DNA from 3 places in the Paenibacillus sp. 01T47 genome. Region 3 is predicted to be linked to each of the others. Evidence: riboswitches for the same ligand, from Rfam matches in the RefSeq annotation. Region 3 holds a riboswitch; each other region holds the start of a gene.
What was found. A riboswitch is a leader RNA that binds a small molecule or an ion and turns the genes downstream of it on or off. The one in region 3 is predicted to bind ZMP and ZTP.

Region 1: it holds a riboswitch for ZMP and ZTP, as region 3 does, so the genes downstream of both, AC1DOV_RS26485 (bifunctional 5,10-methylenetetrahydrofolate dehydrogenase/5,10-methenyltetrahydrofolate cyclohydrolase) here and rpiB (ribose 5-phosphate isomerase B) in region 3, are expected to answer to the same signal.
Region 2: it holds a riboswitch for ZMP and ZTP, as region 3 does, so the genes downstream of both, AC1DOV_RS08960 (IMP cyclohydrolase) here and rpiB (ribose 5-phosphate isomerase B) in region 3, are expected to answer to the same signal.

Annotation. Positions count from the first base shown of each region.
Region 1 covers NZ_JBFTPA010000017.1:119,668-129,537, reverse strand. The annotation lists gene AC1DOV_RS26510 (SLC45 family MFS transporter) at 1-147, shown strand, start outside; gene AC1DOV_RS26505 (YitT family protein) at 206-1,072, opposite strand; gene AC1DOV_RS26500 (hypothetical protein) at 1,327-1,605, opposite strand; gene AC1DOV_RS26495 (ABC transporter ATP-binding protein) at 1,678-3,417, opposite strand; gene AC1DOV_RS26490 (ABC transporter ATP-binding protein) at 3,421-5,145, opposite strand; ZMP/ZTP riboswitch at 5,327-5,405, shown strand; gene AC1DOV_RS26485 (bifunctional 5,10-methylenetetrahydrofolate dehydrogenase/5,10-methenyltetrahydrofolate cyclohydrolase) at 5,471-6,316, shown strand; gene AC1DOV_RS26480 (sugar-binding transcriptional regulator) at 6,394-7,350, opposite strand; gene AC1DOV_RS26475 (5'-nucleotidase C-terminal domain-containing protein) at 7,521-9,870, opposite strand, start outside.
Region 2 covers NZ_JBFTPA010000003.1:342,981-352,850, reverse strand. The annotation lists gene AC1DOV_RS08970 (S-layer homology domain-containing protein) at 1-104, opposite strand, end outside; gene AC1DOV_RS08965 (hypothetical protein) at 268-999, opposite strand; gene AC1DOV_RS08960 (IMP cyclohydrolase) at 1,254-1,967, opposite strand; ZMP/ZTP riboswitch at 2,027-2,106, opposite strand; gene AC1DOV_RS08955 (S-layer homology domain-containing protein) at 2,336-3,574, opposite strand; gene AC1DOV_RS08950 (DEAD/DEAH box helicase) at 3,687-5,105, opposite strand; gene AC1DOV_RS08945 (SDR family NAD(P)-dependent oxidoreductase) at 5,131-5,904, opposite strand; gene AC1DOV_RS08940 (chemotaxis protein CheX) at 5,982-6,443, opposite strand; gene AC1DOV_RS08935 (zinc dependent phospholipase C family protein) at 6,610-7,620, shown strand; gene AC1DOV_RS08930 (HRDC domain-containing protein) at 7,664-8,662, opposite strand; gene AC1DOV_RS08925 (family 8 glycosyl hydrolase) at 9,034-9,870, shown strand, end outside.
Region 3 covers NZ_JBFTPA010000008.1:132,761-142,630, reverse strand. The annotation lists gene AC1DOV_RS17955 (ABC transporter permease) at 1-862, opposite strand, end outside; gene AC1DOV_RS17950 (peptide ABC transporter substrate-binding protein) at 997-2,679, opposite strand; gene AC1DOV_RS17945 (serine hydroxymethyltransferase) at 3,401-4,648, opposite strand; gene AC1DOV_RS17940 (TIGR01440 family protein) at 4,747-5,352, opposite strand; gene rpiB (ribose 5-phosphate isomerase B) at 5,369-5,827, opposite strand; ZMP/ZTP riboswitch at 5,926-6,006, opposite strand; gene AC1DOV_RS17930 (low molecular weight protein arginine phosphatase) at 6,090-6,668, opposite strand; gene AC1DOV_RS17925 (manganese efflux pump MntP) at 6,811-7,371, opposite strand; gene AC1DOV_RS17920 (L-threonylcarbamoyladenylate synthase) at 7,495-8,556, opposite strand; gene spoIIR (stage II sporulation protein R) at 8,681-9,445, opposite strand; gene AC1DOV_RS17910 (RNA polymerase sigma-70 factor) at 9,630-9,870, shown strand, end outside.

The sequences.
Region 1 (9,870 bases), on a different contig from region 3:
GGCGGATTGATTGATCTGCTTGGTTATTCCGTGCTGTTCTATTTCTCATCAGGAGGCATGGTTATTGCGCTCTTGTTCCTGCTATGTGTAAAAGACAAGGGTCTCGCTAGGCCTGTGAATGATCCATCTATTTCGACAAGCTTATAATATAAAAAAATCCGGCTGCGCGACTTCTGACGTCGCAGCCGGATTTTATTGTTATACCTTAGTGGATGCTGCCTTTGCTGAATCCGCCGCCCATGACGTCGGATACATGCTCGATAGCAATAAAGGCATTCTCATCGATGGATTGCACGATAGCTTTGAGCTTCGCAAGCTCAAGTCGGGATACGACGCAATAGATCATTTGCGTTTCATCCTTCGAATAGCCGCCGCGCGCTTGGATCAATGTCGTTGTACGACCTAAACGGTCAATAATCGCTTGCGATACCTCATCATATTCAGAAGAAATAATCGTTACCGATTTCGACTCATCGAGACCTTCCACAACGATATCAATTAATTTAATCGCTATATAATATGTAAACATCGAGTACATGGCTGAATCCCATTCAAACACAAATCCCGCAATTACAAAAATAATAACGTTAAATATCATGATAATTTGTCCGACTGGCATACGCATTTTCTTCGAAATCAGGATCGATACAATTTCTACGCCATCCAGCGAGCCGCCGAAACGTATCGCAAGACCAACTCCTGCACCGAGAATAAGACCACCGAACAAAACAGCAAGCAGCTTTTCTTCTGTAAATGCTTCAACGTGATGGAGCAATGATGTCGTGATCGACATGACGATAATGCCATAAAGGGTTGAGATCGCAAACGTTTTCCCAATTTGTTTGTATCCAAGAATTAGGAATGGTACGTTCACTGCGAACAAGAACACGCCGAGTGGAAGCGATGTGAGGTGCGCCAACATAATCGATATACCGGCAATGCCACCATCGATTACATTATTCGGAACGAGAAACAATTCGAGTGCGACGCCCATTAAAATCGAACCAATCGAGATAAAAATAAACCGCTTAAAAATTTCTAAAGATGATAACCCCTTATGCGTTTTTGCCAACTGCCCATCCTCCGTTTTCCCGATTTCATCCTATAACTTTAGCATAAAAAAGCATTTTTTTCAAAAACGCATGTACCTCGTTTAGAACATATGCTGTACTATCCTGTCCTTATTCCGTCGCAATAACCGTGCAAAACATCTATTTTCAGCTAGTGTTTACAAAAATATTGTAAACTTTCCAACAAAAGAAGAACTGCTTCAGCCAACATGCGCTTGGAAGCAGTCCTTCATAGTCTTACATTTATGCTCACAAATTAGTCTACGTAACCTGCAAGGCCTTTGTCCATCAAATAATCCATTTCAGCGTCCAAGATTGATTCCACGACCAGCTCATTGGACTTTACATCAGGACGGCTCAGTACATAATCTACGAGCTCGTCGCCGTCAATATCTACCTCGCCATTTTTATCTTCCTTCGCGCTGCCGATGAACGCTTGCTCATGCTTTAATACAAGCTTAATCAGCTTCTCATCCGCGTTTGTTTCGTTTGCTATATACTGCAAAAGTTCTTGCTCGTTCAGTTGTTCTGTCATCGTTAGTCATCTCCTAATTGTATCGCTCGTCTCATTGTACCACATTCATATGACCTTTATGAGACAGTACGTCTATACTTGTTGTAAAAATTGACTGCCATGCAGTTGATCATACAACCCTTTTTTCGCAAGCAGCTCATCATGTGTACCGCGCTCCGCAATTTCACCATCTTTAATAAATAGAATGGTATCCGCATTTCGAATGGTACTGAGTCGGTGCGCAATAACGAAGCTCGTTCTGCCGCTAAGCAGCTTCTTCATCGCTTCTTGAATTTGGAGCTCAGCCAGCGTATCTACACTGCTCGTTGCTTCATCGAGTATAAGCAGCGCAGGATCTCCAAGAATGGCCCGAGCAATCGTGATAAGCTGGCGCTGCCCGTGGCTTATGTTCCCGCCTTCCGCTGTCAATTCGGTCTCATAGCCTAGCGGAAGCTTCGTGATGAAACTATTCGCATTCGCTTGGGCAGCCGCCTCCTCCACCTCTTCATCGGTAGCATCCAGCTTGCCATAGCGGATATTCTCACGAATGGTACCCGAGAACAAATGGGCATCCTGCAGCACGATTCCTAGCTGTTTGCGCAAGCTGTTTTTGTCTATCGTGCAGATGTCTTCGTCATCAATCAGTATTTGACCGTCCTTGATCTCATAGAATCGCCCAATCAGATTAATGATCGTAGTCTTGCCCGCTCCAGTTGGACCCACTAGCGCAACGGTTTCTCCCGGCTTAGCAATAAAGGAGATGTTATTAAGCGCTGCGGTTCCGTCGTTATATTCAAACCGCACATCGCGAAACTCTACCTTGCCGCCAATCGATTCCAGCTCTTTCACGGACTCGGGTTCTTCATATTCTGATGGAATATCCATCATCTCAAACACCCGCTCCGCGCCTGCTACCCCCGACTGAATCATATTGTATTGATTGGCGACCTCATTCAAAGGGCCTGAGAATTGCTTCGAGTAACCGAGGAAGCTTATGATGACGCCCACTGTTGCATGGTCATGAATTGCCAGCCAGCCGCCGACTCCTGCAATGATTAAATAGCTGATATGACCAAACATGTTCATGAACGGGCCCATCGTACCCGAATAAATTTGAGCTTTAGTTCCTACCTTCTTCAGCTTGGCATTAGCGGCGCTGAATTGCTCGGCCATTCGCTCCTCTTGATGAAACAGAGCCACAACCTTCTGGCCGGATACCGTTTCCTCTATAAAACCGTTCAGTCCGCCAAGTACCTGCTGCTGCCCTTTGAACTGCCGCTGTGTAATCTTTGCTATTCGCTTCGTAACGAAAACGATGAGCGGGATGATGACGAGTGTAACGAGTGTGAGCCACACATTTAAGAAAAGCATCATCGCGAACGAACCCACAAGCATAATGACGCTTGATATAATTTGTATCAGGCTTTGGTTCAGCGTATTCGTTACATTATCAATATCATTGGTTGTGCGGCTCATGAGCTCACCGTGATTTTTACTCGCGAAAAATGGAATAGGCAGCTTTTGCAAATGATTGAATAGTTCCTTGCGAAGGCTCCACACAGTTCGCTGCGATACTTCAGCTAAGTAAATGGCCTGAAGCCAACTAACTAAGCTGCCAGCCGCATAGATGCCGAGCATAAGCAGGCAGATTTGGAGCAAACCGTTATATTGTTTCGCAATAATATAATCATCCAAAGCCTTGCCAAGAAAATAAGGACCTGCAAGCGTAAGTCCTGCTGCAGCTATCGTGAGTGCAATAACCGCTAGCAGTCTAGCCCGCCCATGAAGTAAATAAGTGCCGATTCTTCTTAATGTCGTTAGCGTATGATTCATCTATCAAGCTCCTTGCTGGGAAAAGGCCATTTTCTGGTATAGCTTGCTTTGTTCAAGAAGCTCCTGATGCGTGCCAATGGCTGTAATTCGACCATTCTCAAGCACGATAATCCGATTTGCCTGCTGTACGGATGCAATTCGCTGACCAATGATAAGACAAGTGCTGCTCTTCATAATCTCTTGCAACGATTTGCGTATGAGTAAATCCGTTCTCAAATCAACCGCGCTTGTACAATCATCAAGGATCACAATTTTGGGTTTCAGCAGCAACGTCCTAGCAATGGACAACCGCTGCTTTTGGCCGCCGGACAGATTGACCCCGCGCTGGCCAAGCAGCGTATCATAGCCATTCTCCAGCTTCATAATGAATGCATGAGCCTCAGCTGCCTTGGCTGCTGCCTCTATTTCATCCTGACTCGCATCCGGCTTGCCATAGCTGATATTGTCACGAATGGTTCCACTGAACAGATGCGCCTGCTGGAGCACCATTCCGATTTGGCCATGCAGCTCTGCAGAAGCGATCTCGTTAATCGGATAGGAATCAATGCGGATCATTCCCTCTGTCGCTTCATAAAACCTTGGAATGAGGCTGACCAGCGTTGATTTTCCTGAGCCGTTTATCCCTACGATCCCAATCGTCTCGCCCGGCTCTATATTCAGATCTATGTCGTGAAGTATGTTTTTCTCCGAGCCTTCATAGCCGAAGCTCACATGGTCAAAAGTTATTCTGCCAGCTTGAATTTTTTTGGACTGCTCGTTAGCTTTTCGTTCAGCTGTCCATTTATCTGCCGGAACCTCCAGTATCTCATTGATGCGATCAGCAGAAGCCTTGGCCCGAGAGATTGCAATCAATTGATTTCCTAGTCCTAGAGTAGAAAAGAGAAGCTGTGTAATATAAGTTAAAAAGGCGGCGAGACTTCCCACTGACAGCGCCCCGTGCTCAGAGAGCATTCCCCCATACCATAATGCAGCTACAATACTAAAATTAAGAATGATCGACACAAGCGGCGTATTAAGCGCAACGATCTTAGCTGCTTTTAGACTGGCATGCAGTAGATTTGAGTTTGTTTCATTAAAACGTTCTTCCTCGTAATCGGACCGAACAAATGCTTTCACAACGCGGATACCGGACAAATTTTCTTGCATAACGGTATTCACTTGATCAAGCCGATGCTGCATCATTGAAAACAAAGGGACGGTAATCCGAGTTGTAATGATGAGGAAGAGAGCTAATAAGGGTATCATTGCGAGCAAAATAATAGACAGGCGCGGGCTGATGACAAAAGCCATGATCAGACTGCCGATAATAATGAATGAACTGCGTGCAAATACGCGGAGCAGCAGCAATACTAAGTTCTGAATTTGTGTGACATCACCCGTCAGTCTCGTCACGATGGAGCCTGAACCAAAACGGTCAAGCGATCGAAGCGACAGCGACTGTATTTTTTGAAACAGCTCCTGCCTCAGATCAGCCCCAAAGTTTTGCGATGCTATCGTCGAGAACACCGTGCAGCCGACACCTGCGATTAGTCCGATCAATGCGGCGATCAGCATTTTGGGCGCGGTGCTCGCGATTGCTGTGAGATCACCTGCTATAATGCCCTCATTCACAATGCTCGCCATGAATCGCGGCTGCAGCAAATCCATGACCACCTCTAGCAGCATAAACAGCGGTGCCAGCACAGCGCTCAGCCAATATTTCCTCAAAAATCTAGTGAGCTTTAACAACTTACCACCTCAATCTCCCATCATTTTGCGCAAACTGCAATAAAGAGGGCAGCGCGACCCGCTCCCTCTTGATAAAGTAATTATAGCATCCATCCTCTCGTTTCTACACCTAAATAATCATAAAATAATGTTAATGACTCGCTTTTGAACTTTCCACCTGTTAAAATCAAAATACCATTTAAAAGCTGTGCGTAACTGGCGGAACATGGGCAACCATGAGGAAGCGCACAGATCATTAGCCGTACGCCTGGGCAAAGGTAAGGGGACATACCCCTTGCCTTTTTATGTTTTTTTAACATTTATTTATAAGGGGCTGAGGTAGAAGATGACCGAGAAACTGATTTTGGATGGAGCCATTGTGGCCGATGCGATTAAAGAGCAGCTGAAAGAAAGAGTTGAGATTCTTAGCAAGCGGGGAATCATTCCATGCTTAGCGACGATACTGGTGGGCGATGACCCTGCGTCTGAAACCTACGTTCGAATGAAGGGCAATGCATGCAAGCGGCTTGGCATTGATTCCAAACGTATTCATTTGAACAAAAACATTTCAACGGATGATTTAATTGACGTTATTTTGCAGCTTAATGAAGACCCGCTTATTCACGGCATCCTCTTGCAGCACCCTGTACCGCATCAAATTGATGAGCGTGCTGCCTTTGAAGCGATTAGTATCCATAAGGATGTTGATGGTGTAACCGCGTTAGGTTTTGCTCAAAATGCATTTGGTTATGCCCAGTATCCGTCATGTACCCCTGCTGCTATTATGGCTATTCTTGATTACTATGAAATCAAGGTCGAAGGCAAACATGCCGTCGTCGTTGGACGAAGCCCGATTCTAGGCAAACCCGTTTCTCAGATGCTGCTGAACCGCAATGCAACCGTAACAACCTGTCATTCCAAAACAGAAAATTTAGCGGAGCTATTGCGTCTTGCCGATATCGTCGTTGCTGCAGTCGGCAAACCAAGCTTTATTCAAGGCGAATGGATTCGCGATGGCGCTGTAGTACTTGATGCAGGGTACAACAAAGGGAATATTGGGGACGTTGACTACGAGGCATGCCTAGCAAAAGCAAGTGCGATCACCCCTGTGCCTGCAGGCGTAGGTCCTGTTACGATCGCCACGCTTCTGAAGCATACGGTTGACTCCGCTGAGCGATTTGCACTTCAATAAGAGATATAGGAAGAAAAACGAGGGGATCTTATTTGCCGCTTTGCAGCTAAGATCCCCTCGTTTGTTCTATGGGATGTCTACACATCCCGTTCTAATAAATACCTCGCTGTAAACTGATCGGTAATGAGTACATTCGTGTAGCCGCCGCGCAGCGCGCCATAAATGCCATCTACCTTCTTCGCTCCGCCTGCCACAAGTATCGACTGGTCCTTGCGTTTCAGTTCATCGAGACTGATTCCAATCGTGCGCTGGTTCATGAGTGTTGAACAAATATTGCCTGTAATATCGATATAGCGTGAGCATATATCGCCAGCTGCTTTCTCGCGAATAATTTCCAGATCTGAATCTGTGAAATAATTGGCTCTAATTAATACAGAATCATCCGTAGGTGCTCCTACGGTTACAACGGCAATATTAGAAAGCTTCCCTAGCTCCAAAATATTGCGGATATGGCGATCCGATTCAATCGTCCGCTTCACAACCTCATGGTCAACAAGCGCCGGCAGCGGAATAAAGTAAGGTATCGTATGGAAAGCCTTGCCGAATAAATGAACAATTTCATAAGCGTATGTATTGGTTTCCGAATGGCTAACCCCGCCGTTGAGCTGCACGACCTTTACGTCGCGAACCGGCTTATCCTTAAGCTGAGAAGCCATTTGAAAGAGCGTCGTTCCCCACGTTGTCGCAATGATATCGCCATCTTTTACCGTATCGTATAAATAGTTCGCTGCCGCTTCGCCAATATACTTTTTTACGATGCTGTCCTCATACTGAGGCACAGAAACGATAACCGCTTTTTTCAGCCCAAACTTCGCTTCCAATCGATTCGCCAGAACAAAATTGTTTTCGTTCGGGTGTACGATTTTTATTTGAACATACCCCTCATCCTTCGCCTGCTGTAAAAATCTTGATATCGTAGGGCGCGATACCCCCAGCTTCTGAGCGATTTCTTCCTGATTATAATCCAGTTCATAATACAGCCTTGCTACATCAATCATTTTGCTAAGCTTATCATCCAGTCGATCATCAGCCATCCAAGTTTCACTCTTTCTATTTATGTCTAGAAATGCAAACGGTATCTACTCCCTCTAATTTAACATAGGTTTCAAATGAAGTGTCGCCTTCTTTGTATGAAAACAACAAATCTTACTAAAAAAAACGTCCCCCCCACTCATAACAAGTGGAATGGGACGCTTTTGCTTAATTAAATTCCGTTTCTTCCTTCATACTCTAGTGCGGACAAAATCAGTGTAACCACATCTGCTCTTGTTGCATTTTTCTTAGGTGCAAATTTATTGCCGCCCATGCCTGCTACTAGTCCTTCGGCTTGTGCCGCAGCGATATAAGGACGAGCCCATACAGGAATGTCACTCAAATCAGCAAACGTCGGCTTCGCCTTCGGATCAACTTTAATGCCTAGTGCGCGAACAAGAATTACGGTCATTTCCGTTCTTGTTAATTCACTTGATGGTCGAAGCGTATTATCCTCGTAGCCCGCAATGACCTTATCCTCGATAAGCTGTGCAAAGAAGGAGCGTGCCCATGCAGGAACTTGACCCGCATCTGCAAAGTCCAGCTTGCTTGTCGACGATTCAAGCTTCAGCGCTCTGCCAACCATTGTAATAAATTGTGCTCTTGTTGCTGTGTCTCCAGGGTGGAACGTACCGTCTCCATACCCATTAACAAACCCAATTTCCACTGCCTTCGATATAGCATCTGCAGCCCAGTGGCCGCGTACATCACTAAATGTGATGGTTGGCGTCGGTGTTGGTGTCGTCACCGGCGGTGTCGTCGGTGTTGGCGTTGGTGTCGGCGTCGGTGTTGTCACCGGCGGTGTTGTTGGTGTTGGAGTAGGTGTTGGAACTACAACATTCACATCAACAATACGTCCTTCTGTCGTTGCATTAATCGTACCTAATTGATTGATATACTCCAAGAATACCTCGTAGTCAACAATATTCATTTCGTGCTGGCGTCCAGCATCTTTGGCTTGCTTCATCGAACGATAGAAATCGCCGCCATTAGCCATAAATGAGTTTGTTGCTACAAAATAATAAGCATTCAAATCAATTGCACTGTAGCTGCCGTCTGCGTTTTTGATTTCAGCCTTCGTAATGCGTTCGCCAGCCTGCTTAAGCTTTCCGTCTGCATCCAATATTTCAGGGTTCTTATTAGAATCGTAGTAGAAGCGCATGCCCGATACTTGCGGGAAGCGGCCTTCTCCGGTTTTGATTCCACTTACACCGTTCTCAAGCGCAGCAATAATTTCTTGGCCTGTCATACGAAGCGCCGTAAGGTTGTTTCCGAAAGGCATCACCGTAAGCAATTCGCCCATCATGATGTCTCCATCTACTTTACCTTCAGCGGTTTTCTTAATTGATTCGCGAATACCTCCGCCATTCTGAATGCCAACATAACCTTTTACATCCAATTGCTTCAATGCCTCGTTGCTGTTTACAAAGCTTTTTACTTTGGAGACCATTCCGTCTGTGATCAAGTTTCCTAAGTTGGTTTCTTTTGACCGTACAGAATTACGATCACCATCCAGGAACACATTTGTTTTACCGATGACTTGCTTCTGAATATCGGCAACACCCGCACTGTATGGCTTCAACATTTCAACAGCTTCCGGGTCCGCTGCATAGCCGCTAACTGTAAGCAGCTTGCCATTCCATGCGGTCAATATCCCTTTGTTATTGAATTCGAGGTCCAAGCGGCCCAAATAATTTCCATATTGTTCTGCCTGTACAACGAGTGTCGGTTCTCCCGCAGCATGATATACAAGCGGTGCGTCAACCTTCGTGTGGCTATGTCCACCGACGACTACGTCGATGCCCGTAACCTTCTCAGCCAATACTTTATCAAATTCATTTCCTAGATGCGTCAATGCCACAATCTTGTTGATGCCTTCTTTTTGGAGCATTTTAACCGTTTCTTCAGCTTTCTTGATATAATCCTCGAACACAATATTATCTCCTGGCGAAGCAAGGAATTTTGTGTCTTCCGTTGTTAAGCCGAATACGCCGATCTTTTGCCCGCCTTCATCCAATATAATTGCGTCATAAATTTTACCTTTCGCAGCTGGTTTACCGATTGCCTGCTCAGACACAAGTCCGTTCATTGCAGGATCCTTGCTGAAGTCAATATTCGAGCTTACAAACGGGAACTCCGCTTTTTTGATAAAATCAGCAAGTACGGATGGACCTTTATCGAATTCGTGGTTTCCGAATACCATCGCGTCATAACCAATCTTATTCATAAACTCCAAGTCCGCTTGACCAAGATATTTGTTAAAGAACAGCGTTCCTGAGAACACATCCCCTGCATCTAGTAAGATAGAATCTTTTACTTCTGCACGAATTTCTTTAATCGCTGTAAATCGTTTTGCAATCGAATCAAGGTGAGCATGCGTGTCGTTAACATGCATAATCGTTAGCTTGAATGGATCGTTCTCACCTGGAAGAGGCTCGCCTTTTAGATCAACAATCCGGCCTTCAACAGCTGAAGTTGCTGCCGTGATCGTTCCAAGCTTCTGAATGTAGCTCGTAAATACT
Region 2 (9,870 bases), on a different contig from region 3:
TCCGAAGCTGGATTGGCATTAACGATATTGGCAGCCGGCAAAATTAATAACGCAGCCAATATAAGAGCTAACCATCTTTTGGATGTATTCAATTGTAATTTCATGTTCATTCCTCGTTTTCATCAAATTTTGTCGATGTGCCAAGTGTGAAATATGTATTCTCCACTAGTCGCTTCAAGATCTCGTGCAGGGAGCCGGTCATAAGAGGCTGATCTGCCTCTTATGACCACCCCCATTTCATAACTCATGAATACGTATTTCTTGTTTCTAGCAGATTTCTTCTTCCGTCGTCGATGGTGCTGGGTGTTGACCTTCGGAAGACGATGATGATGATGAAGAGGATGAAGCAGGAGCCTCTGAGGATGATGGTGCTTTCGGCTGTACCGTATCTTTTTTCACAAATGAGACCGATTTTGATGGTTTCTTTTCTTTTTTCGCAGCTGGCTCCGCTGGTTTCGATTGTGTTTCTTCTTTCGCAGCAGGTGCTGCTGCTTTTGGCTCTTCTTTCACAACGGCTGCAGCTTTAGGCTGGCTTTCTTCTTTTACGGTCGTTGCTGCTTTAGGCTGGGCAGCTTCTTTCGGCTGTGTCGCTGTTTTTTCAACCGATGTATTTGCTTTAGCCGCAGGCTCTTCCTTTGCTGCTGCCGCTTTAGCTGCAGGCGCCTCTTCCTTCTTATCTACAGCAAGAGTAACTTTGGATTTATCTTCTTGTTTCGCATCTACTTTTTCTGCTTCAGGCTTATTTGCCTCTATCGTGTCCGCCGTTTTTGTTTGCTGTTGTTTTTCGCCTTCTGCTGCAGCTGTGTTTACTTCTGATTTTTTCTCTGTATCAGAAACGGTAATGATTTTGGAATGATTCTCTTCTTTTGCTTCGGTAACAATTGCAGCGTTGTCCTTCACCGCAGGCGCACCTTGCGCCTGTTTGGCAGATACGACAACATAGGTTAGGGCTGAGAAGGCTACTGTTGCAGAAATTAATGTTAGTGTTAGTTTTTTCATGATTGTAAACATCCCTTTCGCTTCGCTCTTTGAGCTTTTTTGTTTTTTTGGATAAAAAAAGGAGACCCAACAAGGCGCAGAACTGCGCTCCTATTGAATCTCTGGTGGTCCAGTAGATTATCTTCTTTTGTCATCCTACAAAATGGTTTTTCAACTCACTTTGAATATATTCCTATATTATTCCTCAAAAACGACCCTGTCAACGATTATTTAAATTTTTCCCATCGTTTTTGTCGGAATTAATTATAGAGACACTAAAACGTCTGATTTTTATTTATTATTTTAAATTCCACCTTACGATCATCGGTATGAATAAACTTCACAAGCAATGAAATTTTATGATCTGCGTTTATGCTGCTCCAGTAAAATTGAGCCGTTTCATCCATTGAATCAAATAAAGGAACCTCCAGCGGTTCACCTTCAAAAGATCTCAAAATACCATTTTCTTCACCTTTATAAGTGTGAATGCAATGACCTATCCCTTTTGTAAAAGAGTCGTAATGAAAGAAATGACGGATGCAAAATGACGGATCGTTTTGCCTTGTTTTCAAAATGGACAAGCTGTACACAGCTGATTCAGTATCAATAATACCGGAAATACGTGGTGTATAATGGGGAGCATCCGGTTCAAACTTTCTGCTTTTTAATGCATCTTCAAACGTTTCTTTTTTGCCATACGCTTCATAGATGGTTTCCGTCTGATCTCCATTGGAAATGATGTGCATCCCATTAATACTCTTTATCGGATTATAAATAATCAATGAAGGGTCTTCCATTTTTGCCGCATCATATGCTCTATTTTTTACAAACTGCTCATTACGCTCAAAGATTCGGTTGCGACTGTTCACGCTTCTGCCCATTATCCAATACACTTGAACATAGTGTTTTCCTGACGGGCTCATCCCCACGATTATCGTTCTACCAGGATACGGATTATTAAATAACTGATCTTCATAGGACTGCAACATACTCACCTCAACCTTTTTATTTTATCTGAAAATAAAAAAAGTATTTGATCATTGATCAAATACTTTGCCCAGGCGCACGACATATGAAATAGGTGCTCCCTCGTGGTCATCCACGTTTACGCCAGTTGCACCTACCTAAAATTTACATTTATTATAGTTCGATATCGCAATTGAAATCAAGCTCTATTACAGACTAACTATGAAAGTTAACGCGTATATTTTCTAACGAATTGTATCGTGCTTATTATGCAGAAAACTAAGCGCTGCTGGATTCGCAAGCTATAATTTTGATTGTTGAGCAATGAAAAAAGGGCTGTTCCAAAAGTAGAAAAATCCACTTTCAGGACAGCCCTTCACTTATATAAACCTTATTTCACTTCAATTGATTTAACTGTACCATTGTCGCCTTTTACTTGTACATATTGACCAGCCTTCAGCTGCGAGGAGTCACCTGTGATGACTACACTTGGATCAATGCTGAATGTTGTGACAACTGCCTGTGAGTTTTCATATCGAGTAATGAGAGAAACCGTCGTCAATTTCGCCTGATTGTTGAACGTTAATGTATTAATAATTCCGTTCTCCGAGAAAGCTGTACTAACAGGAGCCGACTTCGTTACTTCAATAAATACGATACGATTGAGATACGTACGAACGAGTACCTCATCACCTGCTCGGAGTGAGCTCACTGGCGATTTTTTATCATCTCGGAAAATAAACACATTCGAGTCTAATGCTAGTGAAACCTCCGTGTTATCTCCTTTAACAACCGTCAACTTGCCATCAGCAGGAGCTGCTTTTAGCTTGCCTATAATGGCTTGTGCATCATGATTAGGCATTTCCGTATCTGTGCGATCGAGAAGCGCTGCCAGCTCTGCACGGGTTACTGGTTGATTAGGACGGAAAGTTTTTCCATTCTTATCATTGTAGCCGGTAATAATACCTTTCTTCAAAGCAAGAGCAACATAACCTACAGATCCAGCAGGGATCTCTTTTGCATCCTTAAAGTCAAGCTTCGTATTATTGAGCGCCTTCGCTTCGTCTTCCAGTTTAAGCGCTTTTACGAGAAGAATCGTAGACCATAGTCTTGTCGCGTTTGCTTCCGGTTTCACTTCCGATTCAGTCTCAGAGAATAGATCGTTCTCCAGCGCTACTGCAACGTAACCAACAGCCCAAGGGTATTTTTTTGCGATTTTATCCCCATCATTAAATTGCAAGTCCGTTTTCATTTTATCTGCTGATTCCGCTTGTGAGCGAAGACCCATCAATCTGACAGCAGCAGTCAACGTTTCAATACGGTTGATTTTCTGATTAGGCTTAAATGTACCATCCTCGTAGCCAGTAAATACGCCCTTCGACGCTAACCGCATAATGTATTCCATAGCCCACTTCAGATCGTCCTCATCTTGAAATTGCCATGTTACTTTATGTTTATCGTCCTTGTCATACTTGTCATCCTTGTCCTCATGACGGCCTTTATCATCATTACGATCGCCATCATGCCCTTTGCCTTTACCGCCATCTGCAAAAGCTGACGTCGCACCGCCTGCAAGCATTAGCAGCGCAAGCGAAGAAATTGCTGTCTTTTTCCACATGGTTTGTTTCATCAAGAAAGCCACACTCCTTTTTCGATTGCGGGTTTTGCCGCATTTTTTACCTTCGCCCATACGTTTCGGGAGAGGCAGATCGATTTAAGAGGGTGGCTTTCAAAATAAATTTTTATGATTGTTCCTTATCGGCCTCGCGTTTAGCTTTCAACCACTTAGGAGCACCTTTGTTTTTGCCTTCGCGCTTTCGCTCCACTTTCTTAGGAGCAGGCTTCGCTGCTGGCTTTGGTTTCGGCGGAGCAGTTACTGCTTTCGTCTCTACAAGCTTCGTTTGTTTCGGAGCAGCAGCTGCACTTTTATTCTCTGCAGCTCGCTTCGTTTGCAACGCTTCTGAGCGATCTGCAAGCTTCGCTTCATGGCGAGCCGCAAACGGTTTTGTTGCTTCTCGCAGCTCTTCCTCGCTAAGAAGCTTTCCTCTGAACATTGTCCGTTCTGTCAATTCGATGCCCAGCTGCTTGCGGAATTTCTCCATAATAAACAGCTCCTGCGGCGTAACAATGGAGACGACTGTACCAGGACGTCCCATACGGCCCGTTCGTCCTGCACGATGCACATAATGATCCGCATCCGATGCAGGATCAAGCTGAATGACGAGCGGCAGACCTTCAATATCAAGGCCTCTAGCCGCAACATCCGTAGCTAGCAGCAGTTGGCAACGACCCTCGCGAAAACGTGTCAATGTTGCTGCACGGCGCTGTTTATCCGCATCCCCATACAAAGCCTCAACAGTAAAGCCTTCATAACTTAGCTTCGATTCCCAGTTGGAAATGTTGTCGGTATCATTTAGGAAAAGCAGCGCAGAGGTTGGGTTCAGCAAGCGTACAAGTCTTCTTGCCGTATCGGTTTTATCACGCTTGTCGCTAACGATAAAGTAATTATCGATCGTTTGTGATACGGTATGCTCCGGCGTAACCTGAATGCGTTCCGGGTTTTTCATCCAGCGTCCTTCAAAACGAGCCATTTGATCCGGATATGTCGCGGAGAAAAAAGCAATTTGGTGCTCTTTACCGACACTATGCAAAATGATCTCGACCTCTTTTGTCGAGCCGAGCTGAAATACTTGATCCGCTTCATCAACTACAACATTTTTCACATCATTCAGCTTGAGCTTGCGCAGCTTAAGCAATTCGTGAATTCGCCCTGGTGTTCCAATAACCAGCTGCGGGCGCAGCTTCAATTTCTCTACCTGCCGCTTTAATGCAGCTCCGCCAATCAATTGCTGTACGCGAATGTTCAGCGGCTCCGCGTACACTTCTGCTACACGAACAATTTGCATCGCAAGCTCCTGAGTTGGAGCCAAAATAATCGCTTGAATTGCGCTTGAATGCGAATTCAGCTTCTGAAGAAGCGGCAACAAATACGCAAGCGTTTTACCTGTACCCGTCTGCGACCTCGCTGAAACGTCGCTTCCTCCAAGCAATATCGGAATCGTATTTGCCTGTACATCCGTTGGTTCAATAATCCCATTTGCTGTGAGCTTATCCGACAGCAGTTCATTAATTCCTATTTCATACCATGTGTGCTTACTCATTTTTAATCCTCTCTCATTTAAACCTTTATTTTCGATTTAACATACCGCCGAATAGCCGATCAATGGTTCGCGGCAGCAATTGATATAGTTTAATACCAAAAGCTGCGGTTTTCGGCAGGTCAAGCTCGGCTTTTCTCCGCTCGATTAAACGAATGATTTTTTTGACTACATATTCTGGCTTCATCATAAACCAATTGACATTTTTAACGTAAGAGCCGGAAGGATCAGCCAGCGAGAAAAAAGGCGTATCTATTGGACCTGGATTAACCGCAGATACCTGAATTCCCTGCTCCCGAAGCTCCATGCGAAGCGCATTAGTAAAGCCAAGCACAGCATGCTTTGTGGCTGTGTAGCTGGTTGATTTGGCAGTGCCTATTTTGCCTGCTAAAGATGCTATGTTTACAATATGTCCGCTTCCTTGCTTCACCATATGAGGAACAACTGCCTTCGTGCAGCGTACGATGCCTAGGTAGTTCGTGTCCATCATTTGCTCAAAGCTTTCCACATTCATGCTCATAAAATTCTCGAATTTGCCGTAGCCAGCGTTGTTCAGCAATACATCTATTTTACCATATTCCGCAATGACAGCTTCTACTGTTCGCTTCACCTGTTCATTATCGGTCACGTCCATCTGATAGAACGAGCTTTTCCCCTTTATTGCAGCGGAAATCTCCTTTAGCTTCGAGATGTTGCGTCCAGTCAAAACTGGGATCGCCCCCCGCTCAGCCAGCATTTTAGCCATTAACGCTCCGATTCCGCTTGATGCACCGGAGATGAAAATCACTTTGCCTCTTAACATCCATCATCACCCATTTACAATTTTACTTGATTGGTATTGCAGACGCAAAAAAAGCTCCCTAAGGAGCCATTTCTATGCTAAGATGCGATTAAAACTTGGATGTCGAGTTCTCCAATGCCTTCCATTATCAGTGGAATCGTCAACGCTTTTTGTGCGGTGAAGCCAGCTGATTGAGCAGACTGGATAACCTTCGGCGGTGTAATATCTACTCTCACCCCTTGATTAAACAGCATCGTACTCGCATTTCCGCTAATCATATTGCCAAGCTCAGAAATAGCACTCTTCACGATTTCGTCGATTTCAGAAATTACGTATCCGCCCATCATCGCAGAAACCATTTTCATAGCTACCTCTTCGCTAAGCCCGAATACAATGTCACCGTTCATCTGTCCGTTGAGCCCAATTTGAATCCAAATATAGTTCTCTACAAACTTGATATCCTTGAGACCTAGTTCTCCAGTCGCTGGACGTATTTGAACGACTTGCTCAATCACGATTTTTGCAGATTCAAGAAACGGGTTAATGTACTCTGCCTTCATAATGAAGATACGCTCCTTTTCGACAAAATTCGCGCTTTGTCTTGTTTAATTTATATTATACTTAATTCACTAGGACAAGTATACTATAAATAAAATATATGTATCTTTAGAACTATATTTTAAAACGAAATCTGTAGAATATTGATAGGAATGGAGGTCCTCTTCTATGCCTAACGTATGGGCTCACTTCATTTTTGGACAACTTGTATTCGAGCGGCTTGGCGAATGCGCACTAATTGAATCAGATGAGAAAAAAAATATATTTAACATGGGATGCCAAGGACCTGACTTTTTGTTCTATCATCGTTTTTTCCCTTGGCAGCGCAGCATAGCCTTAAATCGTTTAGGAACGGAAATGCATAACCGCAATTGCGGACCGGTACTTGTCGAAATGCTGGATAGTGTCGTCGGCAGACCCGCCTGCCCTAAACGTCCTGATTCTTCTATCCTATACACACTAGGATTCGTATTGCATCACATTCTTGATCGTAATCTTCATCCTTATGTATTTAGCAAATCAGGCTTTCGCAAATGGGATCATCAACGTTTTGAAATTATGATGGATACGATAATAGCGCGTGAGCTTTGGGGAATTGAAACGTGGAAAACTCCAGTCTGGAAGCATATCGATACGAAGGGAGCATTTCCAACAACCGTAGTGGACGCTTTCGAGTCGATAGCTGCCCTTTATTATGAAGAGCTGGCCCCGCTCATTAAACGTGAGGATTGGAACCAAGCGAATCGTGATTTCACTACCGCGCAGCGTTTATTTCATGATCCGACTGGTATGCGAAAAATATTAACATTTGGACAAATCGAGCCTTTTACTTATAAAAGAGGGGCTATGCCCTTTGACGTATTAAATGTAGAAGAGCAGCCTTGGCTTGATCCTGTGGACGGCGCCACCTATCACAATGAGAGCGTTTGGCAGCTATGGAATCAAGCGTTAGATGATGCTGTTGAGGTTGTAAGCGCTATCCTCATTTGGCTAAGAGCCTATGAGCAGCCGCAGTTTACAAAAGAGGAGCGTTATCATGTACGTCTCCTGCGAGAAGACGCCATCGCCCTTATAGACAATCGTTCCTATGAAACTGGACTTCATTGCGACTTTAATACTACGATCCGTTTTGCAGACACGGTTTGGACTGACCAAATCGGAATTATGAAGGCTCCTTGAGTAATGAAGGAGCCTTCTCTTGTCTTTCTTTTCCCAAAAAAAACTATACAGCCTTACTTGTCAGGCTTCTTCTAAAACGCAGCCTTATGAGCCTCAAGCGCTCATAAAGGACATCAACAGGCTTATTCAATTGCGAAGCTTCCAAAGTGCCATATACTTGCTGCAATACCGGCTTCAAATATTTATCGCCGACCAGCGAGAGAGCATCCCAGACCAGCTGCTGCTCATCATCTGGCATCTCTACGAGCTCCCGCGTAATCAGTGATTCCATATCGTAACCCTCTTGTTCTAATTGCTCGATTCGATCCATTAATTCGCGCCTTGACAGCTCTAGCTCCACGCCAAGCTGTTCAAGCGATCCACCCTGCTGTACCGCCGTCAAAATATGTTTTTTTGCCTGTTGGCGATCCATCTGAGATTTATATTTTGTTTCCTTTTGTTTATAAAGCCATTGTGTATAGGCGATTGAGTCTAATTTGTCACTTACCCATTGCAGTGGAAACTCAGTATCACGGTTAGCTTCACTTGTAATCTCCAGCACTTCTAATCCATAGGATGCATGCTTGGCGCTTCCCCAACCGGGAATTTGTGCTAATTCATCTGCCGTCTTCGGAACGAAGGCGCTGATCATCCACAACATGCGATTAGTAGCGACAAGATAAGCCGAACGCTTCTCAGCAATTGCTTTCGTACGCCGCCATTCACGAAGCTTCTGAAAAAGTTCTTGATTGGCATGAAGCTCGCCGTAGCATTGAAGCATAGTTACAAAGCTGCCAGTTGTAGAACGGCGATCGTCCAGCATGCCATCGATAATAGGCGCGTACCCTTCACCCATGACCCTTGCAATGCCATGACGGAATGCCACAATCATTTCCTCCCATGACGTTCCTTCAAACCAAGTGATCGGATCTTCGCTCTCCTCATTCAGCTCCACCCACAGCACTGCCCAAATGCCTTGATTCTCACAGATAGATAGCTGCGCGCTATCAATGCGCTGGCCTTCTCCAAGCTTCTCGAACGTGTTCAAAAATACGATTTGCATGTTTCTCATTCCTCCAATAAATAGATGTGGTCGCGAATCGGTTGAAGGCAAGGAAAGCGTCCGAACAATTAAGGAGAATGTCGGAAAACAACAAAAAGCACCTCCTCTGCCTGCGGCAAAGGAGGTGCTTCCTCACGTTTAATGATTCGATTGCTTTCATGCTATCATATTGATTTCTTTATTACAAGCATTTTGTTGCTGCAAAATCATGCTCTCAAACTTCTTTAATATGACCAATCCTTTAATAATTACAGTACTCTATAAACTTTATAGGGTAGGAACTCTGAACGATACAAGGTAAAGTTTTGGTGAAGTCAATTTCTCAGACATTTCCATGCAGTGAAATTTTAATATAAGGGGAGTAATACAAGATGTCGACGAAGCTGGGAACGGGTGCTTTTTTCACAGGAAACTACCGAAATTTGTTTAAGCTGTACGGTTACAGCCAAGAAGAAATTGAGAGACGTGTCGAGGATACTTGGGACAACCTGTTCGGCGGTAATGAAGATACGCGAATCTATTACGAGGCTGGCAGCGATATGGGGTATCTGTTAGATACCGGAAATATCGATGTTCGCACCGAAGGCATGTCCTATGGCATGATGATGGCTGTGCAGATGAACCGCAAAGATATCTTTGACCGCATATGGAAATGGACGATGACTTACATGTATATGAGCGAAGGTGAGAATGCCGGTTATTTCGCTTGGTCATGCAATACCGATGGCACCAAAAGATCATACGGTCCGGCGCCCGATGGCGAGGAATATTTTGCGCTTGCTCTCTTCTTCGCATCACACCGATGGGGCGATGGCTCTGTTCCTTTTAATTACGGAGCGCAAGCTCGGAACCTGCTTCACAGCTGTGTGCATAAGGGTGAAAATAACGACGGTTACCCGATGTGGGAGCCTGCCAATAAATTAATCAAATTTATTCCAAATTGCGACTATTCCGATCCATCCTACCATTTGCCGCACTTTTATGAGCTGTTTGCGCTGTGGGCTAATCCAGAAGACCGCAAGTTCTGGAAAGAAGCTGCAGCTGCGAGCAGAGATTATTTGAAGCTGTCATGCCATCCGGTTACTGGACTAGCACCCGAGTACGCCTATTACGACGGAACACCAAACAACGAGCGCGGATATGGTCATTTTTACAGCGACTCGTACCGTGTGGCCGCCAATATCGGCCTTGACACGGAATGGTTCGGC
Region 3 (9,870 bases):
GCGCAACCATCAGGATAATTCCATAAAATAAAGTAAGCCCCATTATGAGCGTATAGTCGCGGTTAGTAATACTTTGTACAAAATATTTCCCAATTCCACCTATACCAAAAATTTGTTCGACAACAACAGAACCGGTAATAATGTTAGCGGTCATCGGTCCGATATAAGTTACTACTGGTAAAATAGCATTGCGTAGAGCATGACGAACCAAAATAATGCGGCCGCTGAGACCTTTAGCACGAGCGGTCTTAATGTAATCAGCGGATAGTACTTCTAGCATCGTTGAGCGCGTCAGACGCGCGATAAATGCAGCTGGAAGAAACGAAAGCGCAAGAACAGGCATAATAAAATCTGTAGGATCGTTAAGTCCCGATACATTGAGCCAACGCAGCTTGCTGCCTAGGACGAATTGTAAAATTGATGCTGCCAAAAAGTTGGGAATCGATACCCCAAGCACTGCAATAACAATCGTGAAGCTATCCAAAAATTTACGATGATTAAGAGCTGCAACGATGCCCAGAATCAAACCTAATGCTAGCGACACAATAACAGCAAAAAGGCCGATTTGCGCAGAGTAAATAAAGCTTTCTTTAATAATACGAGTAACGGACATATATTGCTGCTTCATTGACATCCCTAAGTCGCCATGAAGCAAATTGTTCAAATACATCAAGTATTGTTTCCATACCGGCTGATCAAGGCCGTACATTTGCAAGAGGTGCTCCCTTATTTTCTCGGGAATAGCCTTCTCCCTAATGAAGGGATCGCCCGGGATAATTTTCATAAGAAAGAACGTAGCGGACGCAAGAACAAACAACGAGACAAACATGGACAGAAACTTCTTGGATACATATTTTATCAACGCAATGGACACCTCCTTACAGAATATAAACAAGAAGTAATGCTAAAAAGTGATAAAGCCTGAATCTGTCAACAAGAAAGGGATATATGCGGACACCCCGCATATATCCCTAGCTTCAGGTGCTGGAAGGACGACTATTTCGCTTCGTAGAAACCTCTTGTGTAGTCGATGTCCCCTTTGTAGTCCAAGAAGATGTTCTTGAATCCAGGTTTAAGCATGTAAACGTTGCTGTAGTAGTAAATTGGCATGATCGGCATGTATTCCATAAGAATTTTTTCTGCCTCAGTCATAGCCGCAATACGTTCAGCTTGATCTCCACTTGCATTCGCTTTTTTGATCAAAGCGTCGTATTCAGGTGAAGCAAAACCTGTATTATTTTGACCGCCGCCAGTTACGAACATATCCAAGTAAGTCATTGGATCGTTGTAGTCAGCTCCCCAACCCGCGCGAGCGATTTGATAGTTCATTGCAGTACGGTTTTTCAATAGAACAGCAAACTCTTGGTTCTCGATACCAACTTCGATACCAAGGTTTTGACGCCACATTTCAACGATTGCTTCAGCAATTTTCTTATGGCCGTCGCTTGTGTTGAACGTCAATGTTACTTTAGGGAACTTAGCAAGCTTAAGCTCAGCTAGACCTTCAGCAAGCAATGTTTTTGCTTCGTCAACATTTTCAGTGAAGAAATCATCTTTCACTTCGTTACGGTAATCTTCTTTCAAACCGATGATGCCTGGTGGTACAAAACCAAACGAAGGAACTTCGCCGGCCATTGTTACGCTCTCAACGATTGCTTGACGATCAATCGCCATTGCAAGTGCTTTACGTACTTTTACGTTGTTGAAAGGAACTTCTTCTGTGTTGAATTGGTAGTAGTACGAGCTTGCGATACCTTTAGTAACGATCTCGTCTTTTTTAGATTCTTTTAGAACCGGAATTTGCTCAGCTGGGATTTCACCAGTTGGTTTACCAGTGTAATCAAGTTTGCCTGTTTCGTAGTTAGCAAGTTCAGTTGCAGATTCAGCGATCATTGTGAAGTCAACGCCTGCAAATTTCACTTGTGCTTTATCGTAGTAGTTTTCGTTAGGAACAAGCTTAATGGAAGTATTGTGCTGCCATTCGCTCATTTTGAAAGGACCGTTACCGATGATTGTTTTAGCATCAGCAGCCCAAGCCTCGTTGTCCTTCACAGAAGGATGAACAGGGTTGTAAACATAGAATGATGTAAGGCTCAAGAAGTATGGTGTAGGTGAAACGAGTTTAACTTCAAGCGTTTGAGCATCAAGAGCTTTGATACCCACAGCGTCTGTGTTTGTCGTTTTGCCTTCGTTATAATCTTGTGCGCCAACGATGTAGTAGAATTGGTACGCGTAAGTTGAACCTACAGCTGGATCAAGCGCGCGCTTCCAAGAGAATTCGTAGTCATTTGCAGTAACAGGGTCGCCGTTACTCCATTTTGCGTCTTTGCGGATTTTAAATGTGTAGGTTTTGCCGTCTTCTGATTTTACCCAGCTTTCAGCTGTTGCAGGAATGGATTCACCATTCTCGTTTTTACGAGTTAGACCCTCGTAGATACCAGTTGCAAGTGTACCTGATACGTTGTCTTCCATAAGTGCCGGGTCAAGTGTCGAAGGCTCAGAGTGAATGTTCATTCTGAAAACTTTCGCTTCGGATGCTCCTCCATTTGTAGCGCCGTTTGTTGCGCCGTTCGTAGCACCGTTGTTGCCTGTTTCTTCTTTAGGCGTACAACCAACAGCGACAATAGCAAGAATGAGTAAAGCAGCAATAAATGATAAAGCAGACTTTCTTGTTCTCATTGTAATCCTCCCGTTTTTTTTCTGCTCAGTTCAACAAGGCAAAATCGTCCAACTTACTCGCTTTGTACACAAACGTTTGCATCTTCTTCTAGCTTGTCCAATGCAAATATACGTATCCTCTTGAGCAATGCTAAACATTTTCCCCATTTAAACAATGAGTTTAAATATAATAATAAATTTCACTATACAACCATGTTAATTATTTATCAAGAATATGTAAGCTGTAAATTTTTGTTTATAATTACTTTTATACACTGTTCTTTAACACATTAACGCGTTTATTCAATTAATTATTCTGTTGCGTTAATGCTGTACAGCGTTTATTCAGTTAATTATTTTAATAATATTTCAGTTTAATATTTTTACAGTCATTAATTTACAAAAATAGCACTAATACTTAAAAATACAGATTAAATTGAAAATCCTTTATATTTCCATTTTATTTTAAATTACATATATATTCCACAAATATATAACGTGTTTTTTCGGTATTTATACTATAACATAAATAATAACGACCATTATATTTAATTATTATTTTTCGATCGTGCAAAATGAACGTTTTTTCATTTCAACATTGACGTTTGCTCATTTATTCCACTCAGCTTCTAACTGTATTATTTTTTTTAGATATATTATTTATGTACGGCATATAATCAAAAAAAGACCTATTCATGCATATGCACAAATAGGTCTTTTTTTATTAATAATATATTTATGATTAGTAAGTCATACCAGGGTAAAGTGGATATTGTGCCGTAAGATCACGAACCATGCCGCGCGCTTTGGAGAGCACCTCTTGATCTTGAGGGCTGTTAAGCACAAGTGCAATAACCTCAGCAATAACCTTCATTGCGTTCTCTTCCATGCCGCGAGCTGTCGCTGCAGGTGTACCAATACGAATACCGGATGTTACAAACGGGCTTGTTGGATCAAACGGAATGGCATTTTTGTTAACCGTAATGCCTACTTCATCAAGCACATGTTCTGCTACTTTTCCTGTAATGTTCAGATTGCGTGTGTCGAGCAGCATCAAGTGATTGTCTGTTCCGCCAGATACGATATTAAAGCCTTTTGCAACAAGCTCTTCCGAAAGAACTTTAGCGTTCTTAACAACTTGGGTTGCGTATTGCTTGAATTCAGGTTGAAGCGCCTCGCCGAAAGCTACTGCTTTAGCAGCGATAATGTGCATCAAAGGACCGCCTTGCGAGCCTGGGAAAACTGCTTTATCAATCGCAGCAGCCCAAGGTTGGCGACAAAGGATCATACCGCCGCGAGGTCCGCGAAGGGTTTTGTGCGTTGTAGTTGTTACAAAATGCGCATGAGGCACTGGGCTCGGGTGAAGGCCTGCAGCAACCAAACCAGCGATGTGAGCCATATCAACCATAAACAATGCGCCTACATCATTAGCAATTTTGCCAAGCTTCTCGAAATCGATTGTGCGCGGATATGCACTAGCGCCTGCAACGATCAAACGAGGACGGTGCTTGAAAGCAAGCTTGCGAACTTCTTCATAATCAATAGTGAAGGAATCTTCTTGTACACCATATGCAACAAAGTTATAAAGCAATCCAGATGCATTAACAGGGCTGCCGTGTGTCAAATGTCCGCCATGTGCTAGATTCATACCAAGCACAGTGTCGCCAGGCTGCAAAGCTGCAAGGTAAACAGCCATGTTCGCTTGTGCGCCGGAGTGTGGTTGCACGTTCGCGTGCTCAGCGCCAAAAAGCTCTTTTGCACGGTTGCGGGCAATATCCTCAACGATGTCAACATGCTCACAACCGCCATAGAAACGTTTGCTTGGGTAACCTTCTGCATATTTGTTCGTCAAAACGCTTCCCATAGCTTCCAATACCGCTTCGCTAACGATGTTCTCGGATGCGATAAGCTCGATATTGTCACGTTGACGAGTAAGTTCTAGTCCTAGAGCTTTCAATACTTCTGGGTCTTGTTTGCGCAAATTTTCCATGATTAAATTCCTCCTCAAATTAGATACCCTTTATCAAGCAAAAACGTCTTCGGTGTCCTTTAGACGCTGAAAATCAAAAAATTATGGCTATAAATCAACTATTCGCAAGTTCCAGCAGATTGCTCTACCGTTAGATTCTCGCTAAGCTCGTATACTGCTCGGGAGCCGCCTATTAACTTTGGCCTTGTGATAGCCATCGTGACATGCGCTCCGCCAATTTCACGAATCGTCGGACGAACGGGAACAGCCACCCGCTTCAAATGCATACCGATAAACGTATCACCAATATCGATGCCCGCATGCGCCTGCACCGTTTCCACCAAACAAGGCTCCTTCAGCTGACGATAGGCATAGGCTGCCATGGAACCGCCCGCTTTAGGCACTGGCACTGCACCTACAATATCAAGCCCCAATCGTTCTGCGGAAGCTTGATCAATGACAAGCGCGCGATTCAGATGCTCACAGCATTGATAAACGGGAATAAAGCCAACTTCGCTGCGAACCGTTTCAACGCCTGCGTAAATTTGTGCAGCCGTTTCAATGGTGCCCGAAGTCCCGATGCGATGACCAAGCACCTCACTAGTACTTACACCGATTACTAGCAGCTGACTCATACCAAGCTTGCCTGCCGCTGCCAGTTCCCGAACAATTTGCTCAACCTGTTCTGCAATGCTTCCTAGCTGTACGTTTTCGTCTACGTTCATTGCGAATGCCCCCTAATTAGGACTGGCTGCTGTACTGTTCTTCAATTTGTTTCACTTTACTAACACGACCGACATGACGTTCTCCATTTGAGAACGGCGTTTCAAGCCATATGCGAATAATTTCGAGTGCCACTCCAGGACCGATCACTCGTTCCCCAAGCGCCAAAACATTAGTATCATTATGCTCCCGAGTGGCTTTGGCTGAGAACATATCATTCACAAGCGCACAGCGGATGCCGCGTACTTTATTAGCCGCAATCGACATGCCGATACCTGTTCCACAAATGAGTATACCGCGCTCTGCTTTGCCGCTCGTAACAAGGTCGCATACGGGCAATGCATAGTCCGGATAATCGACGGATTGGTCACAGTTGCAACCAAGATCTTCAATTTCATGACCAAGCGATTGAAGAAACGGTACAACTTCATCCTTCAAACGATAACCTGCATGGTCAGCACCAATAGCAATTTTCAACGCAAAAGACCTCCTTAGAAATGAAACATCACAGTGCTAGTATACCTATTTTTGCCCAAAAAGACGAAAAAAGAGCAAGACATGCTTATTAGCATGCTGCTCTTTGCCCAGGCGACCGGCCGTATATTCCGATGCTCCACCGTGGTTACCCACTTCCGTCGCCAGTTACATCGGAAACCGTATATTGTCATTTTATTATATCTTATACAGCTGCAAAAATCAATCGAATGGAAGCAAAAATGGCTTCTGCAACCCTAAATACTTATCTTTTGGCAAGCTTGTCCAGCAGCTTGACGAGCGCGTCCTCTATTTCATTAGCACTGCTGCTGTATATAGCAAGCGAGCCTCCAAAAGGATCAACGATGTCAAAGCTCGGTATGCGACGCTCCAGCTCAAGCAATCGTCTTCTCTCGCCAGTCGTCAGCTGTTGGCCAAGCGCCTGCTTCATATGAAGCTCTGTATAGAGCTGCTCCAGCTCCTCAATATCCGCGAGCACTTGAGCGTCTTGATTTGCATATTCCTTTAACGTATAGATTTTGTCGACCGCTTCGGGATGCCATTGCAGCAAACCGCGCTTATGATTGACCGTCATTGTCAAAATAATATCAGCCCAACCAACCGCCTCGCTCGTCAGCGCCAGCGACGTGCTCTTATGCTCGATGTCCCGCTGCCTAAGAGTCTCCACAGCATGAGCTGACACAGGCAGTCCATCAATAGTAGATATGCCTGCGGAGCGAACGGCTACGGTGATCCCTCTCAGAGCAGCCATTCGGCGAAGCATAGCCTCTGCCATCGGTGAGCGGCATGTATTGCCTGTACATACAAATAAAATACGTTTCACACTGCCAACTCCTTTTTGCACGTTATTCCAAGCTGTTCAACGATTAAGCGAAAACACCTGCAGCGTTCCTTAGATGCTAAAGCAGCTTTGACTTGAAATTTAAAATAAGACTGCAATATTGTTCTGCTTTCTTACTTATATTCTAAAAGATAAACAAGATGCCGAACACGAACAAAATTCCTCCGCCTATGGCCTCGCCATATTCGCCAAGCTGACCGCTGACTTTACGCCCCAGCATTAAACCACATATCGACATCAGCCCGCCGAGCAGACCGATAAGTAAAACCGTCATCAACATGTTTGCAGCGAACATCCCAAGCGTAATGCCTACTGAGAACGAGTCGATACTGACGCTAAGCGAAAGCACGAGCAAGCCCCAAAAAGATTTATGGTCAAAAGATTGAACCGCCTCGCCGCGCAGCGAGCTATAAATCATATGTCCGCCGAGCAGCACTAGCAAAATGCCTGCCGCAGTCGTGGCTACATCTCCAAGCAAGGAGCCCACGTATTGACCTGTAAAAATACCTGCCAGCGGCATGATCATATGAAACAACGCAGTTACAATGCCCAGCTTCAAAATATCTCGCAGCCTTATGCCTTTGAGCCCTATGCCGAGCCCAAGAGAAAATGCGTCTAGACTGAGTGCCACCGCAATAATAAGCAGCGTCAAAAACTGTCCAGCTTGTAATTGTGCTTCAATCACAGCCTATCTCCCCCATGTCCGCTTGTAGTCTTTACCAAACATATGCGGACATGAGGACAAACATACTAGTGCGGTTTCAAGCTAATTCAGTTTCAAAAATGATCGTTCCCCTTAGAACACTTTCTATACACGAATAATTCGGTTTCCAGCCGCTTTGGCCAACCGATTCATAAGCGCTGCGCCGATCCCATGCTCCGTGCAGCCCTCTGCCCAAATACGCTGAGCGCCTGCCCCGTCAAAATCACGCAATGCGGCATAAAGCTGATGCGCTGCTGTGCCAAGCTCCGCCTCGCTGCCTAATGAGAAAACATGATCTGCATCGTAGCGATTCAATCTCTCTTCGAAAGCAAGTACGCCAGTTACCTCGCCGCGCATCTTTGCAGCTTCTACTTGATCTTGAATGTAAGCTGCGACAGCTTCAAAATGTCCTTGCACAAGCTCAAGCTCCCCTTGTGGCGCATAATGAGTATATTTCATGCCTGGTGATCGCGGAGCCGACTCCGGTTCTTCTATCGAGGCACTATCAATCAACGCATGGGGTGCCGCTTCTTGAAGCGCTTCGCGCGTAATGCCGCCTGGCCGCAAAATACGAATGCCATGCTCGCCAGCAAGCTCAATTACAGTAGATTCCAGGCCGACGCCTGTTGCACCGTCATCAACAAGACCATCGATCCGCCCATCCAGATCCTCCAGCACATGCTCAGCAAGTGTTGGGCTTGGCCTTCCAGAACGATTGGCGCTTGGTGCAGCAATTGGACAATCTGCGATCTCAAGCAGCGCAAGCGCTGTTCTATGATCCGGTATTCGAATACCAACGGTAGACAGTCCAGCCGTTACGAGCGGCGATAACGCATCCTCACGAACGGGCAGTACAATGGTAAGTGGCCCTGGCCAAAACTGTTCCATCAACGATGAAGCCAGCTCCGAATACGGCAGCACCAGCTCATCTAACTGCTTGCGACCCGCAATATGCACAATGAGAGGGTTGTCCGATGGACGTCCCTTTGCGGTGAATATCCGCTCAACCGCCGCCGAGCTGCGAGCATCCGATCCAAGCCCATAAACCGTCTCCGTAGGGAAAGCAATAATACCGCCTTCTCTTAATTGGCTGGCAGCTTCCGATAATTGTTCGCGCAGCTGAGAATCATGAGCCTGCTTTACGCGCCATACATTTGTTTTAGTCATCTCTATCCTTCAATCCTTGCTCTTAATTGAAATTGTTCATTCATTCGTTATTATAGCATAAGCACCCGCAAACAAGCAGAAACGACAACTGCACCTTTACATTCAAAGGTGCAGCTGTCGTTTCTTATGAAAACAATGATTTAATCCAATTGATAAAAGATTCGATCATTTCCCAAATAAAAAATTTTGCTTCCGGCGCTTCGCCTTGGGAAGGAGTATCTGCTGGAGCTGCTGCTAAGGAAGCTGTCTTAGCCGCTGCACTATTCGATTTCACAACTGATGCTTGCTCTGTCTCTGTTCCAGCTGCTGCTGATGCTTCACCGCTTACAGCATCGATAAAACATAACGGCGGGAACAATACACACCACCAATTTTGTCCGCCGCCTTCACCAAGTGTAATACGAAGGGCTTCATAGTCGCCAGCAGGGTAAACTTGATTGCCGTACATTTTTGTCGGGAACGGTACCATTCCAAGCTCTGCGGATGAGCCATATTCAAAGCCGCGGCTCTTTAGCACTTCTGCTGTAATGCGTTCAATTTCAGGCATATTGGCGAGAATCGTCTGACGTGCTTCCTCAATCGTCTGAGGTCCCGTCACCCAGCTATTCATCGCTTTAACGATTTCATCCCGGACAAGACGTTTCACGACTTGATCAGCAGGATTATCGGAATTGGCTAAAATACGAAGGCGAATGGCTTCCTGCGGAATTTCTCCGCCTGCAACCGCAGCATCCATTTGCTGAGCTTCCCAGCTCATAATTAAAATGATAAGTGCAAAAATAATAAAACCATATGATTTGCGATAAACAAATTTATTAGCCTTACCCGAATTAGAATGAGCGGATTTAGAAATATTGGAATAGGAATGAATAGAATAATGGCTGGACATATAACACAAGCTCCTCTCGTCGCACCCGTCAGTGCGTCTGCTTGCGTTCCGGAACGTATCTATCCGTCATTATGTCCGTTATGCTTAATATATAAACCTATCAATCTATCTATTATTTATCTTATCGCAGACGCTCTTCTAGCAAGTTATACTATTTTCAATAAATGAGAAGGATGGATGAAGAATGGATTTCCAAAATACTTATGCAGCGTATCGACCGCTGCTCCATTCCATTGCTTATCGGATGCTTGGCACATTCAGCGAGGCCGAGGATTTGGTCCAGGATGTGTTTGCAGACTACAGCCTTTTGGACCCTAGTGAAATTAAAAATGAGAAGGCCTATCTCGTTCGAATGCTCACTAACCGCTCGATCAATCTCAGCCAATCCGCTCGCAAAAGAAAAGAAGTATATGTTGGACAGTGGC